2 linked regions of the Parabacteroides chongii genome follow. The protein of the gene in region 2 interacts with the protein of the main gene of each other region in a pairwise test. Links are inferred from orthologs where the notes say so. Each region holds a gene or a part of one and is shown on either strand. Other genes may lie near its edges. The genes, in order: def and P3L47_RS03945.

What was found.
Region 1: the proteins of P3L47_RS03945 (region 2) and def interact in binary tests that used the Escherichia coli proteins (3 or more experiments, as listed by UniProt). The link is inferred for Parabacteroides chongii from one-to-one orthologs.

What each region holds. Positions count from the first base shown.
Region 1 is NZ_CP120849.1:4,179,518-4,188,759, reverse strand. What follows is about bases 3,418-6,195. They hold def (peptide deformylase), read right to left. Parts: upstream 5,197-6,195; coding sequence 4,639-5,196; downstream 3,418-4,638. Other genes in these bases: P3L47_RS15600 (undecaprenyl-phosphate glucose phosphotransferase), read right to left, coding at 5,692-6,195; ruvX (Holliday junction resolvase RuvX), read right to left, coding at 5,200-5,622; P3L47_RS15615 (acyl-CoA carboxylase subunit beta), read right to left, coding at 3,418-4,619. Outside these bases: thrS (threonine--tRNA ligase), read right to left, coding at 1-246; P3L47_RS15625 (tetratricopeptide repeat protein), read right to left, coding at 403-2,490; P3L47_RS15620 (acyl-CoA carboxylase biotin carboxyl carrier protein subunit), read right to left, coding at 2,716-3,042; more of P3L47_RS15615, read right to left, coding at 3,072-3,417; more of P3L47_RS15600, read right to left, coding at 6,196-7,089; P3L47_RS15595 (OmpA family protein), read right to left, coding at 7,189-8,325; gmd (GDP-mannose 4,6-dehydratase), read right to left, coding at 8,438-9,242. UniProt on the Escherichia coli protein: Removes the formyl group from the N-terminal Met of newly synthesized proteins. Requires at least a dipeptide for an efficient rate of reaction. N-terminal L-methionine is a prerequisite for activity but the enzyme has broad specificity at other positions.
Region 2 is NZ_CP120849.1:949,344-965,966, forward strand. Bases 8,169-11,009 are described here. They hold P3L47_RS03945 (aspartate-semialdehyde dehydrogenase), read left to right. Parts: upstream 8,169-9,004; coding sequence 9,005-10,015; downstream 10,016-11,009. Other genes in these bases: P3L47_RS03940 (lamin tail domain-containing protein), read right to left, coding at 8,169-8,873; P3L47_RS03950 (DUF6383 domain-containing protein), read right to left, coding at 10,472-11,009. Also shown: P3L47_RS03900 (DUF5119 domain-containing protein), read left to right, coding at 1-284; P3L47_RS03905 (fimbrillin family protein), read left to right, coding at 343-1,311; P3L47_RS03910 (fimbrillin family protein), read left to right, coding at 1,495-2,391; P3L47_RS03915 (DUF3868 domain-containing protein), read right to left, coding at 3,455-3,985; P3L47_RS03920 (DUF3575 domain-containing protein), read right to left, coding at 3,993-4,553; P3L47_RS03925 (clostripain-related cysteine peptidase), read left to right, coding at 4,674-5,807; P3L47_RS03930 (hypothetical protein), read right to left, coding at 5,858-6,196; P3L47_RS03935 (hypothetical protein), read right to left, coding at 6,200-6,367; more of P3L47_RS03940, read right to left, coding at 6,489-8,168; more of P3L47_RS03950, read right to left, coding at 11,010-14,014; P3L47_RS03955 (RagB/SusD family nutrient uptake outer membrane protein), read right to left, coding at 14,933-16,623.

The sequences.
Region 1 (9,242 bases), 3.2 Mb from region 2 along the record:
GGCCTCTGCCATCAGGTGGGCACTTGAGTGCCAGAATGCATGCTTACCTTCTTCGTCATCCCACTTCAGCAGTTTCACTGATGAATCCTGCATAATAGGACGAGACAGGTCCCATGTTTCTCCGTTCACACTTGCGGCCAAAACTTCCTGAGCTAAACGGGAACTGATACTTTCTGCGATCTGCATGGCAGTAGTTCCTTCAGCGTATTCTCTTACGGAATTATCCGGAAATGTAATCTTTATCATAATCTGTTCTCTATAATTCTTTATAATTAGGATGCAAATTTAGCATTCTTTTTCGTAAAATGATATTTTTAACCTAAAAGATATATGCTTTAAACCCAAAACAGGCATGTTTTGTTGGAAAACATACCTGTTTTGATTCTAAAAATCTGATTTATATCAATTGCTTGTCATACGTTTGATGATACTATAGGCATTAATAATGCCCAGCTCACCGGCTTTACTCAAGTCGGCAATACCTTGGTTGGCATCTCCCAAAGACAAGCGGGCCAGTCCGCGGTTGAAATAGGCTTCCGCGAAATCGGGATCACGCTTGATAGCCTCGTCATAATCCTGTATGGCAGCCCGGAAATCACGCTGTACACAACGCAGGTTTCCACGGTTGAAATAGGCGTATACAAAACCCGGATTCAGACGAATAACCATATCGTAATCGCGTGTAATCATTTCATGCTCGTAAGCTCTCTTCTTATCTTTTACCTCGGCAGAGGTCGGATCGGATACAGGAGATTTCGGTGCAGCACTCTGTCCCATCTTGAAGTTCATGCTACCCATCGACATAGCCAGATCATCGGTAGTAGTCGCCTGCGACATATTATAAACCAACTGCTTGTAGCGTACTACCGCACGATTAAAATAAGCCATGGTGTAGGTCGGATCAAGTTCCACTACCTTGTTGAAATCCTTAATAGCTTCGGAAAAGTCCTGTACCAACATATAATCGACCGCACGTCCAAACCATGCATCCGCATTGTTCGGCTGAGCTTCTATCTTGGATGAATAATCATTGATAGATGAGAAATGCACGGATATCTGATCTTCGGTAAGAGCTGCTTCTTCATTCGTGATGCGCAACTTACGGGAGAGAACCATACGGGCGTTATATTCCTCGATCATCTTATCGTAATAGACTAGTTTCTTGACCGGGTCTATCTTCTCATAATAAGTCAGGACAAACTGGGGTTCAAGGTCTACACGTACATTACGATCCTGCACACGTCCACGGACATCGCTTTGATATTTGTTCCTGCGTTCTTCATCCTTGTCGTATACTACCAGACGGTTAAACTTACTGATATTTTTATCTGATTTCTCACGTGTATTTTCATCAGTGTTGTTGGATGCCATAGCGTTACCCGACTGACCGGAAGATCCTTTCTTGGCATTGTTCTCCATTTCGATGGCAGTCCAGTAATCACGGTCGGCACCTACCTGATCGTTCATCTTACGCTTTGCCTCCGAACGGCTATAATACCCCGGAGTAAAGTTTGGATATTGTCCCAAAACGGCATCGAAATCACTTACAGCTCCCCGGTAATCACCTGTTTCAAAACGCAGAAGAGCACGGTTATAATAGGCCATGTAGTTATCCGGTTCCAACTGAAGAACCACATCGAAATCTTCGATGGCACGGTTGTTGTCACCTACCTGGTAACGGAGCAATCCACGGTTGAAACGGGCTATCAGATTGTTTTTATCCATACTGATTACCTGGTCGTAATCGTCCATCGCCCCACGAAGATCGTTCTTCTGGTAGCGTACCAAACCACGGTTTATATAATAACCGCTTTCACGCGTATTCAAACGGATTGCTTCATTCAAATCGGCCAGTGCACCGTCCAGATCATTAGTCTGATAAAGCAAAATAGCACGGTTCCCGTATGACGGAGCATAATAAGGATCCATTTCAATCGCCTTATTGTAATCGGCAAGTGCTTTCACGGTGTCACCCTTCTCGCTGTACATCGCACCACGAGTCAAGTAATTCATAGAATATTTAGGATGTGCTTTCATCAGCACATCGAATGTCTTTTCCGCATCGTCATAGTCTTTCCGCTGGATATTGGCTACGGCTTTATTGACAAGCATCTGCCGGTCTTCTGGCTTAAACTCCAGCCCCTTGTCATAATCTGCAATCGCGTCTGCATATTTCTCCTGACTCTGGCGAGCAATACCGCGGGCATAATATGCCTGTACTAAAAAAGGATTCCGTTCAAGACACAAAGAGCAGTCTTCTTCCGCCCCTTTGTAGTCATCGAGGTTAATTTTAGCTACAGCACGATAAAAATAGGGTTCTGCAATCCAGGGCTTCGCTTTGATCACCTGATTAAAATACTGTATGGACAGCACATAATCTTCAAAATATAATGCATTACGTCCGATAGCCAGCACACGGTCCGTATTGATCTGGGCCGACATCGCCAACGAAAATGTTATAAAGGTCAGAAAAAGAACTATTTTTTTCATCAGATTGCCTTAAGTGTTAAAAAGAGGTGCGTCAAAAGATTTCAACGGACTTTCGACACCCCTCTTTGTTCAGCGAACAAAAATAAGCAATTCGGACGAATGTTAAAAGGTTCGGAGCTAAAAGTATCTTAAAAGGTGATATGTCTATACAGAATCATACAGAAAAGGAGCTGCATCAATTTTTTTTGACGCAGCTCCTTTCACTTATTCAAATATAGCCGTTGCTTACTTCGGCTGTATTTTAACCATCAAATGATCTTTTGTGATCTTATCGCCTTCCTTTACCTCCAACTCGGTGATCACTCCGGATATCGGAGCTACGATCCGGTTGTACATCTTCATCGCCTGATGAATGAGAAGCAACTGGCCGGCTTCAACTTCCTGGCCCTGCTCCACATAAATCTTCACGATGGTTCCCGGAAGATTGGAAATCACATCACCGACGAAGGGCTTATGCCACATCTTACGGTTCTTATATTTCTCTGTCAGCAGCGTTTTGTATTTACGGGCGGTAACTACAAAATCTACATATTCATTTTCTTTATTTTCCATATTTTCAAAAAGTATATGTACGGATTTAATTAGAACGGAGGGATTCCGTGCTTTTTAGCCGGTCTGTATTCCTCTTTCAAAATAGAAAGTTTCAGAGCGTGGAGCAACAACGCGCGTGTTTCTTTCGGCTCGATAACAGAATCAATAAATCCTTTTGAAGCAGCCACATAAGGATTAGCAAACTTCTCAATATACTCTTTTACTTTTTCCTGACGCATTGCATTCTGGTCTTCAGCTTCCATGATTTCCTTACGGAAGATAATGTTTGCTGCACCTTCCGGTCCCATAACAGCGATCTCTGCACTCGGCCATGCGAACATAAAGTCAGCACCCAGGTGACGTGAGTTCATAGCGATATAACCACCACCGTAAGCCTTACGTAAAATCACTGTGATCTTAGGAACAGTAGCTTCAGAATAAGCATACAGTACCTTCGCTCCGTGACGGATCACACCGGCATGTTCCTGGTCTACGCCCGGCAGATAACCCGGCATATCTTCCAATGTAATAATAGGAATATTGAATGAGTCGCAGAAACGGATGAAGCGAGCAGCTTTATCGGCACTGTCGCAATCCAATACACCCGCCAGTACCATCGGTTGGTTAGCTACGAAACCGACCGTCTCGCCTGCCATACGGCCAAAGCCGACTACGATATTGGCAGCCCACAATTCCTGAACTTCGAGGAAGTCAGAATCATCGACAATACATTTGATCACATCGCGTACATCGTACGGCTGCTTAGGATCGGCAGGAACCACTTCTTCGATGTTCAACATAGCTGTCGGCTCTTTCGGTTCAACAGTCTTGGCACGCTGCTGGTTGTTCCAGGGGATAAAGCTTACTAGACGTTTAACCTGTTCGAAACATTCCTGTTCGCTCAAGGCATAGAAATGAGCGTTACCTGTTGTTTCAGCATGAACACGGGCACCACCCAGGTCTTCCATAGAGATGTCTTCGCCCAAAACAGTCTTGATCACATTCGGACCGGTGATGAACATCTTGGAGATGTTTTCTACCACGAACACGAAGTCTGTCAAGGCAGGAGAATAAACGGCACCACCGGCACACGGTCCCAGGATCAACGAGATCTGAGGGATAACACCTGATGCGATTGTATTTCTATAGAATATTTCACCATATCCGGCCAAAGCGCCAACACCTTCCTGAATACGTGCACCACCCGAGTCATTGATACCGATGATCGGACATTTCATCTTCAGTGCATGATCCATGATCTTTGTGATCTTGCGAGCATGTTGCAAACCTAATGAACCACCGGCAACAGTGAAGTCCTGTGCATAGATACATACCGGAGCACCGAAAATAGTACCCGTACCTGTAACTACACCATCACCCGGAAAGTCTTTCTTATCCATTCCGAAGTCGCGGCCATCATGCTTTACAAACAAATCGTACTCATGAAAAGAGTTCTTGTCCAGCAAGGAAAGAATACGATCACGGGCAGTCAATTTACCCATCGCGATCTGCTTTTCGATAGCAGCTTCGCCTCCACCCATCTCAACGACGGCTTTCTTCTCCCTGAGGGCCTGAATGTTTTTACTTAAATCTGTCATATTATTTAATAGATTTTTATTATTTACCGACAGCTTTTGCTCTGTACGAACAACGAGCAGTCCCTTTAATAATACTATTTAGTTTTCCTTTATTCAACTGGCGGCGGATAGCCGACACATTGTCGATGAAGACATGACCTTCCAGGTGCTCGCATTCATGCTGTACAACACGGGCTGCAAAACCATCGACCACTTCGTCATGTTCTTCCAGGTTTTCATCCAGATATTTCACACGGATCTTGCTGGCACGGGATACTTTTTCATGTACGCCCGGCAGACTTAAACAGCCTTCTTCCATGGAAATTTCTTCTTCACTACGTTCTACTATGTCCGGATTGATCATGGCACGCTTGAAACCTTTGCATTCGGGGAAATCATCTCCCATTACATCAGCATCGATCACCAGCAAACGGAGCGACAGACCAACCTGAGGAGCGGCCAAACCTACTCCATCGGCATTATACATCGTGTCGAACATATTTGCTACTAACTGCTTTAAATCCGGATAATCTTTGGGTACATCTTCAGCCTCTTTTCTTAATACGGGCTGTCCATATAAATATACTGGTAAAATCATAAACTATAACTGATATTTTTTATTTTCTAAATATGATTGCAGGATAATAACGGCACTGATTTCATCCACCAACCCTTTATCCTGTCTTTTTTTCTTCTTCAAACCTCCGTCCAGCATGGCTTTATGCGCCAGGACAGATGTAAAACGTTCATCGTAATATTCAACCGGGATATCCGGAATTGTCCGTTTCAGATGTGTAACGAATGCTTCCACATACTTCATATTTTCCGAAGGTTCATTATTCATCTGTTTCGGCTGGCCGACCACAAACAGTTCAACCGGTTCCTTTGACACATAAGCTGACAACCAGGAAACAAGTTCACCACTCGGCACTGTCGTCAACCCGTTTGCAATCATTTGCAAGGTGTCCGTAACTGCTATTCCGGTCCGTTTCCGACCATAATCAATTGCTAGTATCCTTCCCATCGGTTGCAAAGATAGCACAAATATGGATTTATATTACACAAATACACAAAAAGTGTGCAATTTATAAATTTAATAAGCATTCTTTTCTCCTTTCGACATATTCAAAACCGTCACCACAATGATCTTCAGATCCAGGAAAAACGACCAGTTCTCGATGTACCACACATCTCTTTTGACACGGCCTTCCATCTGTTCCAATGTCTTTGTTTCTCCGCGATAACCGGTTACCTGCGCCCATCCTGTAACCCCCGGCTTCACCAAATGACGCACCATATATTTATCGATAAGAGCCGAATACTGTTCGGTATGCTTCAGCATATGAGGACGGGGACCGACTACCGACATTTCCCCTCTCAGTACATTGATAAACTGCGGAAATTCATCCAGGTTTGTACGGCGCAGAAAGTCTCCGACACGCGTTTTACGGGGATCGTCTTTTACCGCCTGCAATTTATCCGCATCGGAATTTACCCGCATAGTACGGAATTTATAGCACTCAAACTCCTGCCCGTACAGACCAGTCCTTTTCTGTTTAAAAAAGATCGGTCCCGGAGAAGTTATTTTTATCAATGCTCCGACAATGATATATAATACCGGATAAACAGTCAACAGAACTCCCAATGAAAAAACAATATCAAAGGATCTTTTTAATGCACGATTATAAGCAGCCTGCAACGGTTCGCGACGAATCGCCAATAACGGAATAGACTCCATTATTTCCATCACAAGACTCTTCTTGATATTCCTATAAAATTCGGGAACGATGTAAAAGCGAATCATATGCTTTTCCGCAAAATTGATAATCCGCAGGATCTTTTCATCCTGTGTTCCCGGCAAAGTACAATAAATCTCGTCTATATCATTAGCAAGTACATAATCCTCCACTTCATGAGTCATACCCAAATAATTGGGCAAAACACTCTGTAAAGATAAATTATCATCGAAAAAACCCATCACATGGAATCCATAAGAAAGATCATCTTTCATGACCCGATACAATTCCATACCGTTCTTTCCGGCACCGACAATAATAATTTTCTTGAAATTATGCCCTTTCCTACGATACATCTTCAACGTAACACGAACCAACACACGCCAAAGTGCAAAAATGACAATCGTTATAAGATAATACACAATCAGGAAAGTAGCCAGAGCATCGCCTATATTTAAAAATATCAGACAGGTAGCAAATAAAAATACCAATATGGAAACCAGCGCAAAGGCCCTTTGGACGATTTTATCGATAAAAACAACAGCCACATGCAATTGCATGGGAACAAAATAAAGAGAAAAGAAATAGCAAAAATTCAACAAAAGCACCACCTCTCTTAAACTATAAGACAGCGCTTTTGTATATAATATATCTAATCCATTATAAACAGCGAAGAACAATAGGTTTAATACTAACAAATCTCCTATTCCTATCAGCCATTGGATAAGGTAACCATGTTTTTTGTCGAATTCCATAACTGTGTTCTAAAATTCCACAAAAGTAATGAATATTCCGTGCAAAAAAAAGGCTGCACAACATAATGTGCAGCCTTTTTAGGATATAATCGAAATTAATTAATTGTTTGCACGCATGATAACAACACGGTTCCAGTTGTTTTCGCTGTACGGCTGTTCGTCTGAGCCTCTGTATTCGATCGAGATCTGTTCAGAAGAAACACCATATTTTTCAATTAACTCTTTAGCTACAGCTTTTGCACGTTTTTCAGAAAGCTGCATATTATATGAGCTTGTTCCTGTCTTCTTGTCTGCATAACCGATCACCTTGATAGGAGCATTGTTTTCTTTTACAAACTCAGCAGTATTGTAAATATTGATCTGCTGGTTCTTATCGATCTTAGCACTGTTCAGACGGAAGTAAACTACATTGTCTACATAGTTATTAACTACATTCGTTACAACTTCTTCGCATTCAGGACAGGATTCCGGACGTTTGCTCAATTCATCATTAGCAGCACGCAGTGAATTGATCTGATTGTTCAGGTCGTTCAACAATGCGTAATCCATCGGTTCCAATACTTCGAAATCAGTTTTACCCAGTTTGAATGTCAAACCAGCACTTAACTGAGCGATACCGTCAGTCAGGTGGAACATATTAACACGGTTGAACTGTTCGTTCAGCAAAGAACCCTGAACTTCCACGTTCAAGTCAACACGTTTGCTTAAACGGAAAGCAGTAAGGATACCTGCATTCAATGTAGGAGATTCTGTTCTTGCACGACCCTGGTTTTCGAAACGCTGTGCATAACCGAAACCTACCCAAGGAATCAAACGGAATACTCTTTTTTCATTATATACACCCCAGAAATTGGTAACATCCCATAACAAGTCTACATGAGCTGCTGCATATTTGTTATGCTGCATAAACTCTGCATTGTTACCTTCAAATCCGTGAAGGATACCTCCGTTCAACTGAGTACGGAAAGCCAGATACGGATTGAACCATTTACCAAATGAGAACTGCGGAGCAAAATTCAGACGGTTTCCAAAATCCGCTTTATTATTTTGGTCACCTAACAAAATACTTGCACCACCGGCAACAGAAATAAACCAATTGTCGCCAGCTTTGTTTTTCTTGAAATTTGTCTTATAACCTTTTTCAGTACTAAAACCAACTTGTGGTTTAAATTCCTGTGCAGACACAGAGAAAACAAAACCTGACAACAAAGCTAAAAGTAATACTTTAGTCTTCATATTCATCAACATTTTAATTAAACAATCAATTACCTTAGATAACGCTCAAATATAGAGCAAAATTAACTCTTTTTTTAACTAAAACAAAATTAATCTACATTTTGTTCTTAATTTATTCAAAATAATTCAGAATTTTATATCCACCTTCTTTCAGGTAAGATTCTTTTTTCATCAGCTTAATATCATTTTGCATCATATCCTGAATCAGAGCATCAAGGGTGTATTTCGGCTCCCATCCCAAGCGGGCACGAGCCTTGGTAGCATCCCCGATAAGCAGGTCTACCTCGGTCGGACGAAAGTATTGAGGGTCAATACCAACAACTTCCTCACCCATCCGTCCTTTAAAATGTTCGAGATAAGCCTCACCTACTTTCTCTATAAACATTTTTTCGTCAATATAGTTTAATACTGCGACCTCATTAACATTTTCCCCTTTGAAAATAATTTCAACGCCTATTTCTTTAAATGCTTTCAGGATAAAATCACGAATAGTCGTCGTAATTCCAGTAGCTATTACATAATCAGAAGGTTCATCCTGCTGAAGAATGGCATGCATCGCGCGTACATAATCTTTAGCATGTCCCCAGTCGCGTTTGGAAGATAAATTACCCATATAAACTTTGTCCTGCATTCCCAAAGCGATACGCGACACAGCCCGGGTTACTTTACGAGTCACAAAAGTTTCTCCGCGAAGAGGTGATTCATGGTTGAATAAAATACCGTTCGAGGCATGCATCTTATAGGCCTCGCGGTAGTTGACCGTAATCCAGTAACCATATAGTTTGGCTACGGCATACGGACTTCTGGGGTAAAAAGGTGTTGTTTCTTTCTGAGGAACTTCCTGAACCAGCCCGTATAACTCTGAAGTGGAAGCCTGGTAAATACGGGTTTTAGGAATCAGATTCAAAAGGCGGACA
Region 2 (16,623 bases):
CGACTTCAGCGGAAGGAGTCAAAACCAATCTATTGATACTGGGAACTGCCCCCAAAACAGGAGAAAAGCCGCCCGTCCTCCCCACCAACGAGGTAAAGCTGGATTTCACCCTCAATGACGGAAGTACCATCTCTTCCTCTCTCGACCTGGGAAACTCAATAGGCGAGGCGGAAGGCGACCATGTAAATGTAGACGTATCGGTAGCTGTAGAAAAGAATGTCACTTTCTCCGTAACAATCAAAAACTGGGAAGTATCTGCCGGCGACAACATGACCATCGAGTAAATCGAGTAATTTAAATAATAAGCAATAATAAAGTTCAAACAATTTAATTTTTATAATTATGAAAGCATTAGTATTTAATATGTTAACCATTGCTGCAACATTTGCAGCAATGACCGCTTGTACAAGCGAGAGTGATCCGGTAGACGAAGTGAATCCGAAGGATGCAAAGGTGGAGATAAAGTTGAATGCAGGAGTAGGAAGTATTACCACCAAAGCCGCAATTGAAAGTGATGCAGATGGAAAACCGACATCTGAGGTAGCAAATGTATTTCTATATAAACAAGAAAGCGATGCAGAATCTGTAGATTGGAGTACTGCTACAGAGCTTACTCCCATCAAAGTAAAAATACCAACCGATGGAACTATTGACTTCGATAGTAATATACAATATTACCCAGTTAATAATAACAAAGTTCATTTTGTTGGGGTTTATACAGGTCTAAGTACAGATCCTAAACTTGAGACCGGAAATGTAATGCCTATCACTATTACAGGAGCAGAAGATATACTATATGCTTCTTCTGTAAATGTAGGAACAAGATTAGCACCTGGTACTCAAAAAATAAGTTTCAAACATAAACTTACTCAAATAAAATTCACCCTACAAAAAGCAGCAGGTGTTGCTGATAATATACAAATTACAACTATGAAAATCACAAAAGCCAGCAAAGCCGATATTCATAACACTTGTAATATGAACCTCGCAACAGGGGAATTAACAACATGGGCCGGAAGTATCACCGAAGGAATCATTATAAATAATACACCCTCGACAGCTCTTACAGAAACTGCCTCTACTGCTACAGAAGGAGTTATGTTAGAACCCGATATTACATCAATCACAGTAGAGGTCTCTTCTTCAGCCTTCCCGAATAACACATTAACAGCCACTATACCAGGCGTTTCTAGTGGTAAATTCTCTGCAGGCACAGCTTACACCATAGCACTAACAGTTAAAGCTCAAAGTATTAGTGGAAATGCTAGTATAAATGACTGGACTGAAGCAAGTGGTAGTGCTGATATCTAAAACAGACTTATTTTAGTTTCCCGTGCGACCGCAGATAATGCAGAATACGCAGATTTTCGCAGATCTATTTTATTAAATGGTCTGCGTAACTCTGCGCTCTGTCTGCGTATTCTGCGTTCCTTAAACTTTTGGCACATCCTCTTCCTACATATAGACAATCATCCTTTTAAACTGCAAGAATAAATGAAACCCATTATTTATCTTATTACATTTCTCATTGTATTTTTAAGTTGCAATAACGGAAACGAAAGAGACATTGCAGTTCTTGACAATACCGAAATACATTTCGGAGAGAAGATCATAACCTCCAAAACTCTTATTGAGGGAACGACATTACCCGAAAGTTCTCAAGTAGGTATTTTTAGTTGGGGGCACAAAATCAACGAGGACATCAGCAATACCAGCATACGTAAGGATTTAAACAACAAGCTTTATACCAAATCTTCCAATTCAGAACTAATCACTGACGCCCACGCTCATTACCCTGTGAACCCCGACACCTTACTCAACATTTACGCTTATCACCCTTATACCGAAGCAGCAACTACCGCTCCTTTGAGTATCCCATTCGACCTAAAAAAACAAGACGATATCATGTGGGCAACCCCTGTACTGAATCTTAGTAAAACACAAGGAGATACCCCTGTCAATCTATCTTTCAACCATATCCTATCCGCCATCACTCTTAAATTCAAAAAAGCGGATGATATCAAGGAAGATATGATTCTACAAAGCATTTCGATGGAAAATTATCCCTCCACCATGCAGTTAAACGTACAAACCGGTAAGCTAAGCGCAGTCGCCTCAACAACACCTTACACGCTTATTGACAATCAGAGCGTAGCAATGACACCGACCGAAGTAACAATCGTTACAAACCACCTTCTTTACCCGATAGAGAATCCTGTTTTCATCGTTCGAATGAGTGGCAAGGATTACCGCATCGAATCTAAAAAGGCGTTTGAAGGAGGAAAAAAACAAACCTACTCTTTCACCATACAGGCACAAAATATCAGCATCTCAGGCAGCATCACTCCCTGGCAGGATGGCGGCACAAGCGACGAAACGGTTTATTTCTAAACGATTATTCTTATCCATTCAGAAATCACTATCAGTAGCTACACCGTCATATCCGATTAGGAGACTTTTATTATTACACGAAAAATGAGCCAATTAGCGTCGTTGTCTTGAAGGCTGTAAGCCTGACCCCAAATTAGCCCAGAGTTTTAACTCTAGGTATCAACAGGTTATTCTCTCGTTTTTTAAGTCCTGTAAGGACGAAACAAGGAATACAAACTTCTTGTAACGCCCTTACAGGGCTTAGGGGATAAAACGGGTAAGATATTGATACCCAGTGCTAAAACACTGGGGTAATTTGGCTCGCCCCGACGGGGCTCCTAGTTGCTATAATCATCATACATTAGCGAATTTGAGCAATACACCTTTCAAACAACTAGCGAATTTGAGAATATACCTTTCAACCATTCACCTTTTACATCCATCCTTTGATTATTACCGTCTCACAGGTGAACAGTTGGGGTGAACGGTTTGATAAAAAGGTGAACGGTCACCTCTAAACCGTTCACCTTCTTATAAAACAGTTATCCGGGAACTCAAAACTATCTTTGCAAACGGGCAGCTCAAAACTATTTTCGCACACGGACTACTCAAAACTATCTTTGCACACAGTATCTTTTACTATCAAACCTACTACCAACTAACTCAGTAGTCACGACTTACAGTTCCGCACACCACCATCGTCAAGCTTTGCGACCAAGGCCGTTAAGGTTTGCGACGTCGCTCATCAAGCTTAACGACGGTGGTCGTTAAGCAAAAAGATTATGACCTTTGGCTTAGTCAGTCCGGACTTTCCATGTAGTGATCAATAACATACAGGCTAAACATAAGAAGCCCTAAAAAGACAGAGGTTCGTCTACTTTTTTACATTTGCAGACAACCTATAACAGGATTTTCTTAATACACAGTCAACCAAAATCAGGACGAGATAGGTGAATGGTTTACGCCAACCGTTCACCTTTTTACGAAACCGTTCACCCCGACTATTCACCCATCACTGTTTAATTATCAAAGGATGATTGCGAAAAGGTGAACGATGAACGGTTAAATGCAGTTTTACTATGTATTATTCAGCCATCTGAATATAAAAATGATCGGTCAGGACATTCGTATACGTCTGAACCGGAATATCATCATAATTATTCAACTCACCGATAAGAATCAGTTCAGCGTCTTCCATCCATGGCTGGAAAGAAATCACTTTCTTATAGTTGACCTCCTGCAATAAGGACGGATTACTTTTCAGAACCACATAAGCCTCTCCGTCAGCCACCCGTTTTCCCTCAAAAGCGATGGTACGCTCATACATCTTTTGCTTGTTCGCCCCATTAATACGGACAGGTGCAAAACGGAACGAATGATTGCCGTTACGCAATACCGGAGTCAACACCAACGTCTGATAACGCCCTACCGACAAACCGCTCAGCAAAAGATCCATATCCAGTTTCAACTGGCCGTTCTCTACCTCAGCCTTGTTCTGCTTGATATTGACGAAACCATTGTAAACAGTAGCCTGCGCTTGCGTCTGCGACAGCAACCGGACAGGACACAGCTGCATGATCAACAGAAAAAGAAATATATAGACCGGAGTTTTCATCGTTCACTTATTTAATTATATATACAATACTAACACCGAGTTTGGTCGGTCCGAAGTAGTCATTACGGTATTTATAGGCAGTCTCGCCATTGGAAGGATACGCCGATTTGTCGTATTCGAAATGTACAAAACCGACTCCCGCAGAAAATTCAATGTTCCAATGCGGAGAAAGGTACAACTGATACCCATAAGAAATACCACCGCCATAGCCGTTGCCGTTGTAGGCAAATTTCTTTTTCATCACCGACATGAAGTTTGAATTCGAGATATCGTAATCGATATAAATACCATGAACACCGAAGTAATGCCCGTTAAACTTTTCGTGTAACCAATAACGGGCCTCGGGCTGCACCATCCAATGTTGCCATGACTTGTCACTCGCGATATCCCACCCGTTATAATTTCCGGAGATATCCAATGACCAATGTCGGCTGAAAGCCACTTCGGCACCCAAATTCACTGTTGCAGTTGCATCATACAGGATATTAGACTTGACAGCCACGGTCTGAGCCTTCATTCCCCCACCGAAACAACACAAAAGCAATGCGATGAACAGTATCTTTTTCATATTCGTTTCTTTTTCTCTACATGCTTTAAAATCAATTAGCACACAAAGATAGAAATAAAGAAATATAAATCATTAGATGCAAACAAATTATACGTAACTTTGCAATGAAATAAACAAGACATGAAAATCAAATTTATCATTTATAGTATTCTCTGTGCTTTCTTGCTGGCTAGTTGCGAAAAAGAGGAGATCGATCATCCGACAGGAACACCAAAACGTACGGTACTCGCCTATATGGTTGCCAGTAATCTGGGAGGCTATCTTCGCGCCAATATCACCAAAATGATGACCGTAGCCTCCAACAAAGAACTGAACGGAGGAAATTTGGTTGTCTATTATTCGGAAAATAAAAGCAATTCTTACCTGTTCCAGATAAAAGAAGACAAGAACGGAACAATAGTCACGGACACGATTCGTTTTTATGAAAATCAAAGTGCTATCTCACCGGAGACTATGCATAATGTGATTCAGGAGGTGACCGAATTGTTTCCTGCTGAAAGTTACGGCTTCATTTTATCCAGTCATGGTACATCCTGGTTACCCGGCAATTACAGTTCCTTGCGTTCTTTTGGCGAAGAGAACAAGAAATACATGGAAATAACAGAGATAAACGAAGCTTTGGAAGGTTTTCATTTCGACTTTATGCTGTTCGATGCCTGTTATATGAGCGGCATTGAATGTGCATATGAGCTGAAAGACAAAACGGATTATTTTCTCGGATCGCCAACGGAAGTGCTTGCCCGCGGATTTCCTTATGAGAATTTCCTGCCTGCCTTATTTAAGGAAGAAGCCGACCTGGAGATGGTTGCCAAAAGTTTCTATGACTACTACAACAATAACAGCGGCGGACCATATGGTACGGTTTCTCTGATCAAGTCCAGCGAACTGGACGAGCTGGCTTCGGTTGTCAACGAGATATTGAAAGACAAAACGGAAGAGGATATTTATGCATTGCCTTTGTCGGAAATGCAGATACTGGAATATCTGACGGCAAGCAAGCCGCATATGCTTTATGATTTCGATGATTTTATCCGACATCTGGCTAATAACGAACAGTACGAGCGCTTCAATGCCTGCATGGAGAAAGCTGTTGTCAGTAAATATACCACTCCTTATTCCTATTATGCTGCATTGTATGGAGCGAAGAAAATCGAGCATTATTCCGGTCTGTCTGTCTTCGTTCCCCAACCGTCTCTGACAAAGTTAGCCGATTGGTATAAACAGCTGGCGTGGTATAAAGCCGTTTATGAATAAAAAATTAACCAGTTCTCGTGACAGTACGGGAACTGGCTAATTTCATCTTATTATAGGCTTGCTATATTATTGAGCTTTTTACGAATATCCTCCCATGTTACTTTATTTTGCTTCTTGGAAGCTTCCAACATCTTCTTTTCATAAGCTAACCGAGGTATTTCTTCTTTCGCAAATTCGATCAATAATTCAGTGCCTTTAACTAAATTATCCCAATCTTGCTTACGTTCTTCCGGTGACATTGTGTCTAATTTAGCCTTATGCTCTTCAAAATAAATACGTCGTCCGTCTTCATCAAGATCCATAAAACGTACGAAATCCTCATACATTTCCTGTGTTGGAAACAAACTTCTATATTCCGGATGCGATTCTAAATATTCTTTATTATCCATAAATTACTCCTCCATCTCTTTAACTAAAGCATTATACCAATCAAGAATAACATCTATATTCTTCATTATTAAATCTTTTTCCTGATCAGAATGATCATTCATTTGTCCCGAATAGTTCATGAAAAGACTTTCCAGGAATCCTTTTCTACGTTTAAAATCTTCTTCTTTCATAGGCATTAAAATAATTTTGATTAACGCTCTATGTTTATCGGAGACATTACAAAGATAAAGGTTCCGAACATCTCCAACAAACATAAAACTATTTATTAACGAACAACTTATCCACCTCGTTTTACCGGATAAGGAATACCTGTTTATATCGTTTTACTGTACCGCCGGAATGGTAAACCTCGGCATAAAAGATATAAACACCTGTTGGCAATTTTCTTCCTGCAGACGAGGAACCGTCCCAGGTAAGCTGTCCGGAAAGGCCCAATAGTTCATGGTTGGCAATTTCAGCGACACGCTGTCCGGCCGTATTGAAAACAAAGGCGCGGCAATTGTATCCCGGTTGATCCAGATAATAAGTTATCGAATAATGGTTCGAGCCGGAAACCCATTCCGGAGCTTCTACTCCGGTCGGCTGATCCGGTTCATCCGGATTGGGTATCTTCGACTGGGAGTTTTGATAACCGGGAGTTCCATAACCGGCTGTAGCAGACGCAGAAGTCCAGTTTGCTGCCGATTGTGTTTCAGTTTCGGTATCAATTCGTTCAAGAGCTACACCTTTTTGGTCTTTTATGGAGGAAGCATGCCATTTGGAGGAATAGGAGACTTCATCGATCACTGTTTCATCCTTTGTACGGAATAATACAAGTGTAGAAGATGTATTTGCCAATATAGGAAGTTTGGGGATTTCAAATAAAGACAAGGAAGACAGGATCGTATAGAAATCGGTGACACCTGATTTGTTTTTAGTCAACAGCACATAACCATCCGGTTCAATCATTGAAGCAACAGACGATAAAGGGTAACGGGTATTCAATGTGCCGTCGGCTTTACGGACAGCTACTGATAAGCCGGATAGCGGCAAAGAGCGATCAGAGCGGTTATACAATTCTATATATTCACTGCCACCGGCAAAAGGATTCGGCAGAAGTTCGTTAATAATAAATTCAGACGGTTCAACTATAACGGAAGGATCATCTTCAGAATCATCCGGTTTATCCGGATCGTCAGGATCTTCTGAATGATCGGGCTTGTCGGGATCATCCGGTTCCACAGGTTTTTCCGGCTCGGTCGGTTCTTCTTCTTTACCGGACGAATTAACGGAGCCAGGCGTCCCGCCACGAGGATTGGAAGACAGATGCCAGTCACCGGAAGAGGAACGCTCCCACGATTTGGCAGGGGTAGCCTTGGGGTATTCGTATTGGTCAATAATAGTTCCGGAGGGATCTTTCAGCATCAAGCTTTGTCCTTCATCTCTTAATGGATAATACATACTAACAGGTATAACAATTCCATCTAAATCAAAATCAATTTCTGATCCACTCTTACATAATAATGCATATTTATTCGTTTGCAAATCAATATCCGGCAAAACAAAACATCTTGTTCCACACCAAAGTTCCAGACCTTTAAGAGCAACTGACGACCGAGATGTATTATACAACTCTATATATTCAAAAAATGGACCATCGCCTGGTTTAGCCATAATTTCATTGATTAGAATTGTACCGGAAGGAATCACAGGATCATTACCTTCATCTTCCAATTTAAATTCTTCAGATGCTAAGTTCAATGATTTACCTGACAAATCCGTAAGTCCGGTAAATGAAATAATATAAGATTCTCCAGGAGTCATATCTTTAGGAAAGCCAGCATTCACAACAGCCTTTGTATCACCATATTTTAGGTAATCAGCTTTTCCTATCTCTGATATAAATGAATTAGCATTGGATATATCAACAGGAGATTCGAAATTAAACTGTAATTCTGACAGACTTACTATTTCCACATCAGGAAAAGGCATTTCCACAGATGGGACATCGGGATCATCCGGATCAACAGGTGTTTCATCCGAGTCTGTAATTGTAGGAGTTATTTCATCTGATATTCTTATATTATCCATTAAGAAGTGCTTATTTCGACTTCCTGTATAAATCATATTAATAATGAAATAACCAGACACCGGAGCATTTGCAATTGGATATGTACAAGATCCTTCTTCTTTATAATATTTATCATTAATATTGCGAGAATACATTTTCCAATACTTATTATCTTCTAAAGTTACTTTGATACTAAGGTGAGTTTTACTATCAAGACTACTTTCTTTTCGGTCGAACATATCAACTCCACCATTTCTTCTCAACCCTATTTTCTTTTCAACTTTATCATTCTTTTCTTTTTTACATCCGATCTGTACATAATAGTAAGTTTCCGCATTTTCCATATATAAATAGATACGCATATAATTTTTCTCGCTTGGGACTGTTTTCATCTGTATTTCAAATTCCCATTGCATATTGGGTGTATAAGTAATTAGTCTTTTTAAAGCGGCAACACCACCATACCCTTTCGTAGCATTAAGTTGCAATTGACCATTTACGAGTAGAAAAGAATCACGAGCACCAAGCCATTCTGAAGATAAGACAGGCCCATCAAACGTTTCTGTGAATTGTGCAAATGCACAAACAGGAAGTAATACAAGGAGAAAAAGAATAAATTGTTTCATAGCTATATAGTTTTGTTATAAAATTATCTATCTTTGCGCACTAATAGTTTACAACTATACGCGCGACCCTGATTTTGGATGCGGTAAAGTTATAACATTTTTTTTATATTACAATTTAATTAGTGCTCAAAATGAAAGTAGCAATTGTTGGTGTGAGTGGAGCGGTAGGACAAGAATTCCTGCGCGTACTCGACGAAAGAAACTTCCCGATGGATGAGCTTGTGCTTTTTGGCTCATCGCGTAGTGCCGGACGTGTTTATGACTTCCGTGGTAAACAGTACACCGTTAAGGAGCTTAAGCATAACGACGACTTTAAGGGAATCGATGTTGCTTTTGTTTCGGCCGGTGGCGGTACATCTGTCGAATTTGCAGAAACCATTACAAAACATGGCACCGTGATGATCGACAACTCCAGCGCATTCCGTATGGATAACGATGTACCTTTGGTAGTTCCTGAAGTGAACCCGGAAGATGCACTGAATCGTCCTCGCGGTATCATTGCCAATCCGAACTGTACTACCATCCAGATGGTCGTTGCATTGAAGGCAATCGAAAAGGTATCGCACATCAAGCGTGTACAGGTAGCCACTTATCAGGCAGCCAGCGGTGCAGGTGCAACTGCAATGGCCGAACTGATCAAGCAGTACGAACAACTCTTGAAGGGCGAGGAACCTACAGTAGAAAAATTCGCTTATCAGCTGGCATACAACGTGATCCCTCACGTAGACGTATTCACTGATAACGGTTATACGAAAGAAGAAATGAAGATGTATAACGAAACACGCAAGATCATGCACTCCGATATCGAAGTGAGCGCAACCTGCGTCCGTGTTCCGGTTATGCGTGCTCATAGCGAAGCAACCTGGATCGAAACAGAACGTCCGATCAGCGTAGAAGAAGCCCGCAAGGCTTTCGCAGAGGGTGAAGGTATAATCCTGCAGGACGATCCGGCAAACAAAGACTATCCGATGCCTTTGTTCGTAGCCGACAAAGAACCGGTTTACGTAGGCCGTATCCGCAAGGACATCAGCAACCCGAACGGCTTGACATTTTGGACCGTTAGCGACCAGATCAAGAAAGGCGCTGCCCTGAATGCTGTTCAGATCGCTGAATATCTGCTCAAAGTAAAGAACATAGGATAACAATTTTATAATCTTTCTATATAAAAGGGACGGTCTGTTAGAGGCCGTCCCTTTTTTGTTTTGAAAAAGTGGAATTAGCCGGATTGTCTTCTATAAAAGATAAAATGAGACTTGTTTTATCTTTTATAATCGATAAAATAAGCCTGTTCAATAAAATATTTTGGTGATTTAACAACACACTATTCCATCCGGAGCGATCTGACAATGGAAGTCCTGATCCTACACGAATTACTCAGATATATATACAAAAAGCTCCGATAACCATAGTCACCGGAGCCAATTTTGTATCTGTGTCCTCTCTTCGCAGAGATACTGACAGATGAACTTTATTTTATTACTTTAGTATTAATATCTACCGCCTGTTCCCCCATCGCAGGTTACTTTGCAAGGGCGGTTCACGAACCGCCCCTACGCACGGTAAACAATTTAGAATTTTATTTTCAATTTGTAAATTGCTTATTTTACGATTGCCTTTACAGCAGCTTCGCCTTCAACAGCCACTACTACGATACCTGCCGGAGCAGAGATAGTAACTTCGTTAGAAGAAGCAACAGTGTTAGCAACCTGCTGTCCAAGTACGTTAGTGATCACTACGTTCTTGCCTTCAGCACCCTTAACAACTACAGCACCGTCGATAGTTGAAACACTGATAGCAGAAGCGTCGATAGCTTCGTTGTTTACAGCATCCTGTGTTTCTTCTTCGTTGATACCGAATACATCACCTCTTTCATAAGTCGGAACAACAACTACTGTACCGTTGATCCATTTCAGATAACCTTCGTTGGAAGCTGCTTCTTCGTTCGCCTTCACGTCATCTTTGTCAACTGAAGCGATATAGTTCTTATACTGAGTTTGAATTTTGAAAGTCTTATCGCTTTCGTTAGCAGGATTTACATAACGGAATGCGAACTTAGCAACATTGAAGTCAGGAGTATCCAATTCTAATTTAACTGAATCACCGTTGTTACGGATGATATACAGAGTGTCATTGATATGAATACCATCTACGAATGCTAGCTTAGCCAGGTTTTCACCAGCTTCACCTTCATTGATATAAGGATTGTTATGCAGATGAGTTGCACCGTATACATTAGCTGTATCAATCAGGTTGACCAAATAGCGAGCTGTTACCATACGGTCTGTTCTCGGGTGACCAGGAACTGTACAAGTATCAGGATCGTGAACGTCAGCATTTACAGCCAACAGATACTGCCAGCAAGTATTCGGGTTTTCTTTTGTACCACGGTTGATATAAGCTGTATCAACAAACATAGCCGGGTTGATCTTGTCAAACTGATGAACGTTGTCAATATTCAGGAAGCTCTGAACTTCGTCTTCTACTACAGAGTTCTTGTCAGCCTTTTCATACAATACCTGAGAGTTGTTGTCTGCACGATAAATACTTACGATTTCACCGAAGCCTTTAGCTACTTTGTGATATTCAGGAGCATCCAAAGAAACCAGTTTAAACAAATCATTAGAGTTAATCTGTTCCCAAGATTCTTCCACCTGAATCTGACCTTGCTTAGTTGTTGTTGCACCGAACAATTTCTTGCTCAGATCCAAAGTATAATATTTATTATCTTTAGATATCTTACCAGCTACACCGATGATATTGAATAAGCCGTTTGCTTTTTTCTTCAATACAAAGCTATTATTTGCAGTCAGACCTGCTTCAGAGTTATAGTCTTTAGAATCCGGATCGCAATACATTGCATCTTCATCCAAACCTACTTTATTCTTATCGATATAAGTCATATACTCTTTGTTTCCAGCATTCTGGAATGCATAAGTCGGAACGAACAGAGTATCAGCAACAGCCTTGAAACCTTTCTTATCATAATCATAAGAGTTGCTAATTACAATTGCAGTGTCGCCAGTTGCAACTACACGCCAGTTAACAGAATAATCTTTTTCTTTTGTCAAACCAAGCAAATGCTTACCTGCATGATTTTCTGTTACATAGAAGTCAGTTTCTTCTGTTGAAGCAACAGCCAGTTTATACTGAGTATCTTTGATTTCTGTTTCTTTGTAGTTTGTATAGAAATCAGCAACTGTCAATTTAGGATCAACCGGGTTGATGATAAATGTATCACGTTCTCCAAAGCTGAACATAGCTTCGTTATCATCATAAGAAATAGTATACTTGTTATTAGCTGCATCCAACACATTCAGATACAATGCATCAAATTTAGCAGTTGCTTTAGAACCAGCTTCACGGTTTGTGAAAGTGAACTGTGTTTCAGAATCTTCATCTGACAATGAAACTACCCACTGAGCTTCGGGAACAGCCTGCAAATATCTAGCAGCTTCAACCAATTCAGGAGAATAGTTACCTTCGTTATCCAAACCTAAGACTTTACCATTCTTAGCTTTCAAATTTTTATCTGTTGTAACGAATGTAAGTGTTACATAACGATCACGGAATGGGTTGTTCTTCTTATCGTATGCATTTACTCTTGTATCAGAAGCAATTGCAATATTCAAAACGGTAGGAAGTTCTTCCGTTGTAGTCAAATAGATCTGAGGATTAGTATCTGTTCCAGCTTTTACTGTTGTCAAATAAAGCTTATCATCTCCTATTTGGATAGCTACAATTGATTTTTCGTCAGAATTACCTAATACTGTTACTTTCTCTGCATCATCAATCTTACTTACCAAAGTCAATCTTTCACCAATGCCAGTAACATTTTCCCACTGGGTATCAGCAAAAGCAAGGTACTTATCACCAACTTTTAGATATGTAGAACCACTTTTTGTTTCCAGATAAAGCAATTTGCCAGCCAATACATTTCCATTGTTAATAGTAAGGCTAGTTTCTGCATCAACCGGTCTTGTCAGATTCAGCATAAAGCCATTACCTAACAATGCATTCAAATCGTCTGCATCCCATGCAGTAATAGCAGCATCTGCATCAACGCTACCATCTGCTTTTACCTCTACAGTAATATCCTGATTATCATTAGAAACTGAACCCTTACCAGCTACAACATTCTTGTTACCTACAACAAGAGCAAAGTCTGCAGGAATTGTTGTATTGGAAGTTCCGTTTGCTAGAGCATCAATAACTGTATTAGCATCAGCATTATTTACAGACAGAGCCTGAGTGCTCTTAGTATTATAGTTAGCTGCCATATCAATAACAGCCTGCTGGAATACTTCAATTTCTGCATCTGTAGCATCTTCTGGTAAACTTACCTGAGCACTATAATAATAAGATTCTCCTTTTGATTGACGAACATCTGCATATTCGAATACACTTCCTTCAAAAGTATTTTGAGAAGCGATATCAGCAGCAGCATTAGTCTTACCTGTCAATCCTGTAAAAGTAAGAGCAGTCGACAGATAAGTAGCGTTATCGCCAGTTGTCACTTTCTTTTGAATTGCAAGATTGTTATCTTTGATCTTCAAACCTGCAACATCATTTCCTTTAACAACAATGCCATAAGTCATGACCCCCTCTAAAAGATTAGTGGCTTCTGTTATAGTATTATTAGAAATAGTAGCTTTTTCAACACTTGCATCAAGTACAATACCCGTTTTATTTGCAGTTGGCTGATTATTACATGTATTTACAGTGATAGGAAGATTCTTTACTGTAACATTATCCGCACTAATTTGTAACTGACCGACAATAGCACCATCACCCTCAGCTGTAATTGTTATACCTTCTACATTTACATTTAAGAAGTTTGCACAATTTCGTAGATAACCACTACCTGACCACTTTATGCCATAAGTAGGAAATGTTATTTCTTCGGCAAATACAATCTCATCACCTTTTACAATGCCATCCTCTCCTGTTTTAAATTGCCATACATCAGTATTAGTTTCTTGGCCATTTTGGGCATCCCCTTTCCAATCTGTAACAGTTGTAGTGATGTTATTAAGATCAGAAATACTTTTAATTACGTACTTCTCTGCCCAAGCATCACCACTCCACAGCGAACCGGCAAGCACTAAGCTCGCCGCCATAAGCGTAGAAAACTTTTTGTTCATAATTCTAAAATTTAGTATTAATAATAGTGTTAATGAAATATATGTTCTTCTTATAAATTGTCTCTTCTAAATAGAATGACGAGAATAAACGTTCCTTTTTTCTCGTCATTTTTTGAGGGTTTGTTACCATAAAAGACAATTTCGTACTAACTTTGCTATTCGGTTGATAAGAAAGCATATAGGGAAGAAAAAATTATTTTGAAAAAGATTGGAGGTTTAAAAGAATGTGGTAACTTTGCTGACGAGAAAAAAGGAACGTTTATTCTCGTCACTCGTTTTTCCCTCCATAATTTTTGATTATCAAACTTCTTATTAGATTTATGTTCATTAATAATATAATAATGACATTAATATATGTACGTATGTACATTATTATATAGAAAAGTAAACTTTTCCTATTAGTACGAATTGACCACACACACAACAAGCTTATCAACAAAGAATTACTAACAAACAGAGATGTAATTATATCATCTCACATCTACTTTCATTCTGATCGGATGAAGTGTTCAAACCCTAAGAGAGAACCACTGAAATACTAAAATCTAAACACTGGCGAATTAAGGGCATTTCTCCTATGTTTCAAATACAAAATAATAACTTTACAAAAAAACAGAGCATACTTTACACTTTAGAATACTATAGGTTACAAATAAGGAAGGAGTGCGTTCCTTATTCAAATTATAGGAGAAAATAGCTTAATTATAGGGAGTTTTAGAAGTGAAAGTCCTAAGAATAGTTCTTATATAAAACGGGAAAAAGGGTGACGTCATAAACAATCGCGACGTCACCCTTTCAGATGTTTATCTTCAAAGGACAGATACGGTTTTACACAGGATGATTCCGTAATTATAAATTACAGGCAGGTACCAATTTATCTCGTTGAGCTGCTTTAATAAAATAAAATCACCTTTTACTTTATTTATCTTCCCAGCCTTTCGTCTGAATTAAGTTCGTGTTCAACAATAATTCACCTTTCGGGATAGGCCAGTAGTAACGGTAATCGGACCATGGTAATGTGCCAGTTTGAATATTTATACTTTTCGGATAAAGAATGATGAAACCTTCTTCATCTAAAAAGACATCTTTATTGGCAATTGCCGTCACTGCTGTTTCGCGGATACCGGTTTCCGGATCTACTACCCCATTGTTGTAATCTCCATTATAAAGAGCCTGCATCTCTTCAGTAAATTTTACACCTCTCATCGGAACAGTCAACAGGCCTGCCGCCTTCCAACGCATTAAATCCCAATAACGGAGGTCTTCCTGGGCCATCTCAACACGTCTTTCACGACGTATCTCACGCAATAAGGGGGAAACCGTATAATCCAACTTTTCTCTGTAAATAGCATCCAAGCGAGGGTCTGCCGGAATATTTCCCATATTCAGCTTAGCTGTTGGATATTTCTCGAAGTCGAACCCGGCACGTAGACGCAACTTATTGATAGTTATATCAATATCATTCTGCGAGATTGTGCCCAGTTCACATTTTGCTTCTGCATATATCAGCAGAGCTTCTGCATATCTAAACTCAATAGCCGATTGCGTTGAGCCACTGGCTCTCTGGTAGTTCACCAGGTCCGGTTTCCAATGTTTGATGAATCGGTAGCCAGACTGTTCAGTACCAAGATATTTCAGGTTAGGATAGGTTATTCCATTTTCGTTGATGCCATATACTCCTGTGTTTCTGTTCCAGACGGTGATATATTCTCCCGGTTTACAGATTGTCTGCGACATACGGGGATCGCGATTGTTCAACTCGCTCCATTTTCCATATCCTTCAAACAGCGGGTTTACTTCATAATTACCTTTCGAACCACCGATATAGACAGGACGTCCGTCTTCGCACAGATATTCATCGACCAGACTCTTTTGAGCACAAATACCCATGTGATTATTCTGGTCATAATAACGAAGCAGGTCATTGCCAATCTTATTATCAAAGCTATATTCTACTCCCAAAATGGCCTCCGGATTGGTTCTAATTTCGGTATCAAACTGAGCGAACAGTGCCCAATAAGCATCATCATTTCCATTGGTAAACAATTCATATCGTCCCGATTTAATCAGATAATCGGATGCTTTAACAGCTTCTTCCAACCATACATTAGCAGTGTTCTGCAAATTCAATTCTGTGTGGTATTTCCGGAAAGTTCCTTCATTCAGACAGATTCTTGCTTTCAAAAACTGAGCCATATCCTTGTTTATACGACCTACCGAGTTAGGTGTTGCAACTTCCGGAAACCATTCAATGGCACGGTTTATGCAAAACAACACCGAGTCCATCACCAATTCTCTCGAATCACGCGGCGCGTACAGTTCTTCCGAGTCTATGTTCAAGTCGCGGCTAAGCCAGGGTACATCACTAAAAATCTGTACTTTCTTAAAGTAGTCCCATGCCTTGAAAAAATAAGCTTCAGCAGCATAAGCCTTTTTCTTATCCTCGCTAATAGGCGCTCTGTCGTAGTTTGTCAGGAAATAATTTACGCGACGTAAATCTCCCCAACTCCATCCATTGTAATTATCATTCAAAGGAACGGTATAAGCATTAGTCAGTCTGACGTTCACATTCTGACCGCTACGAACTGCATTATCTGAAAAAGCATCGC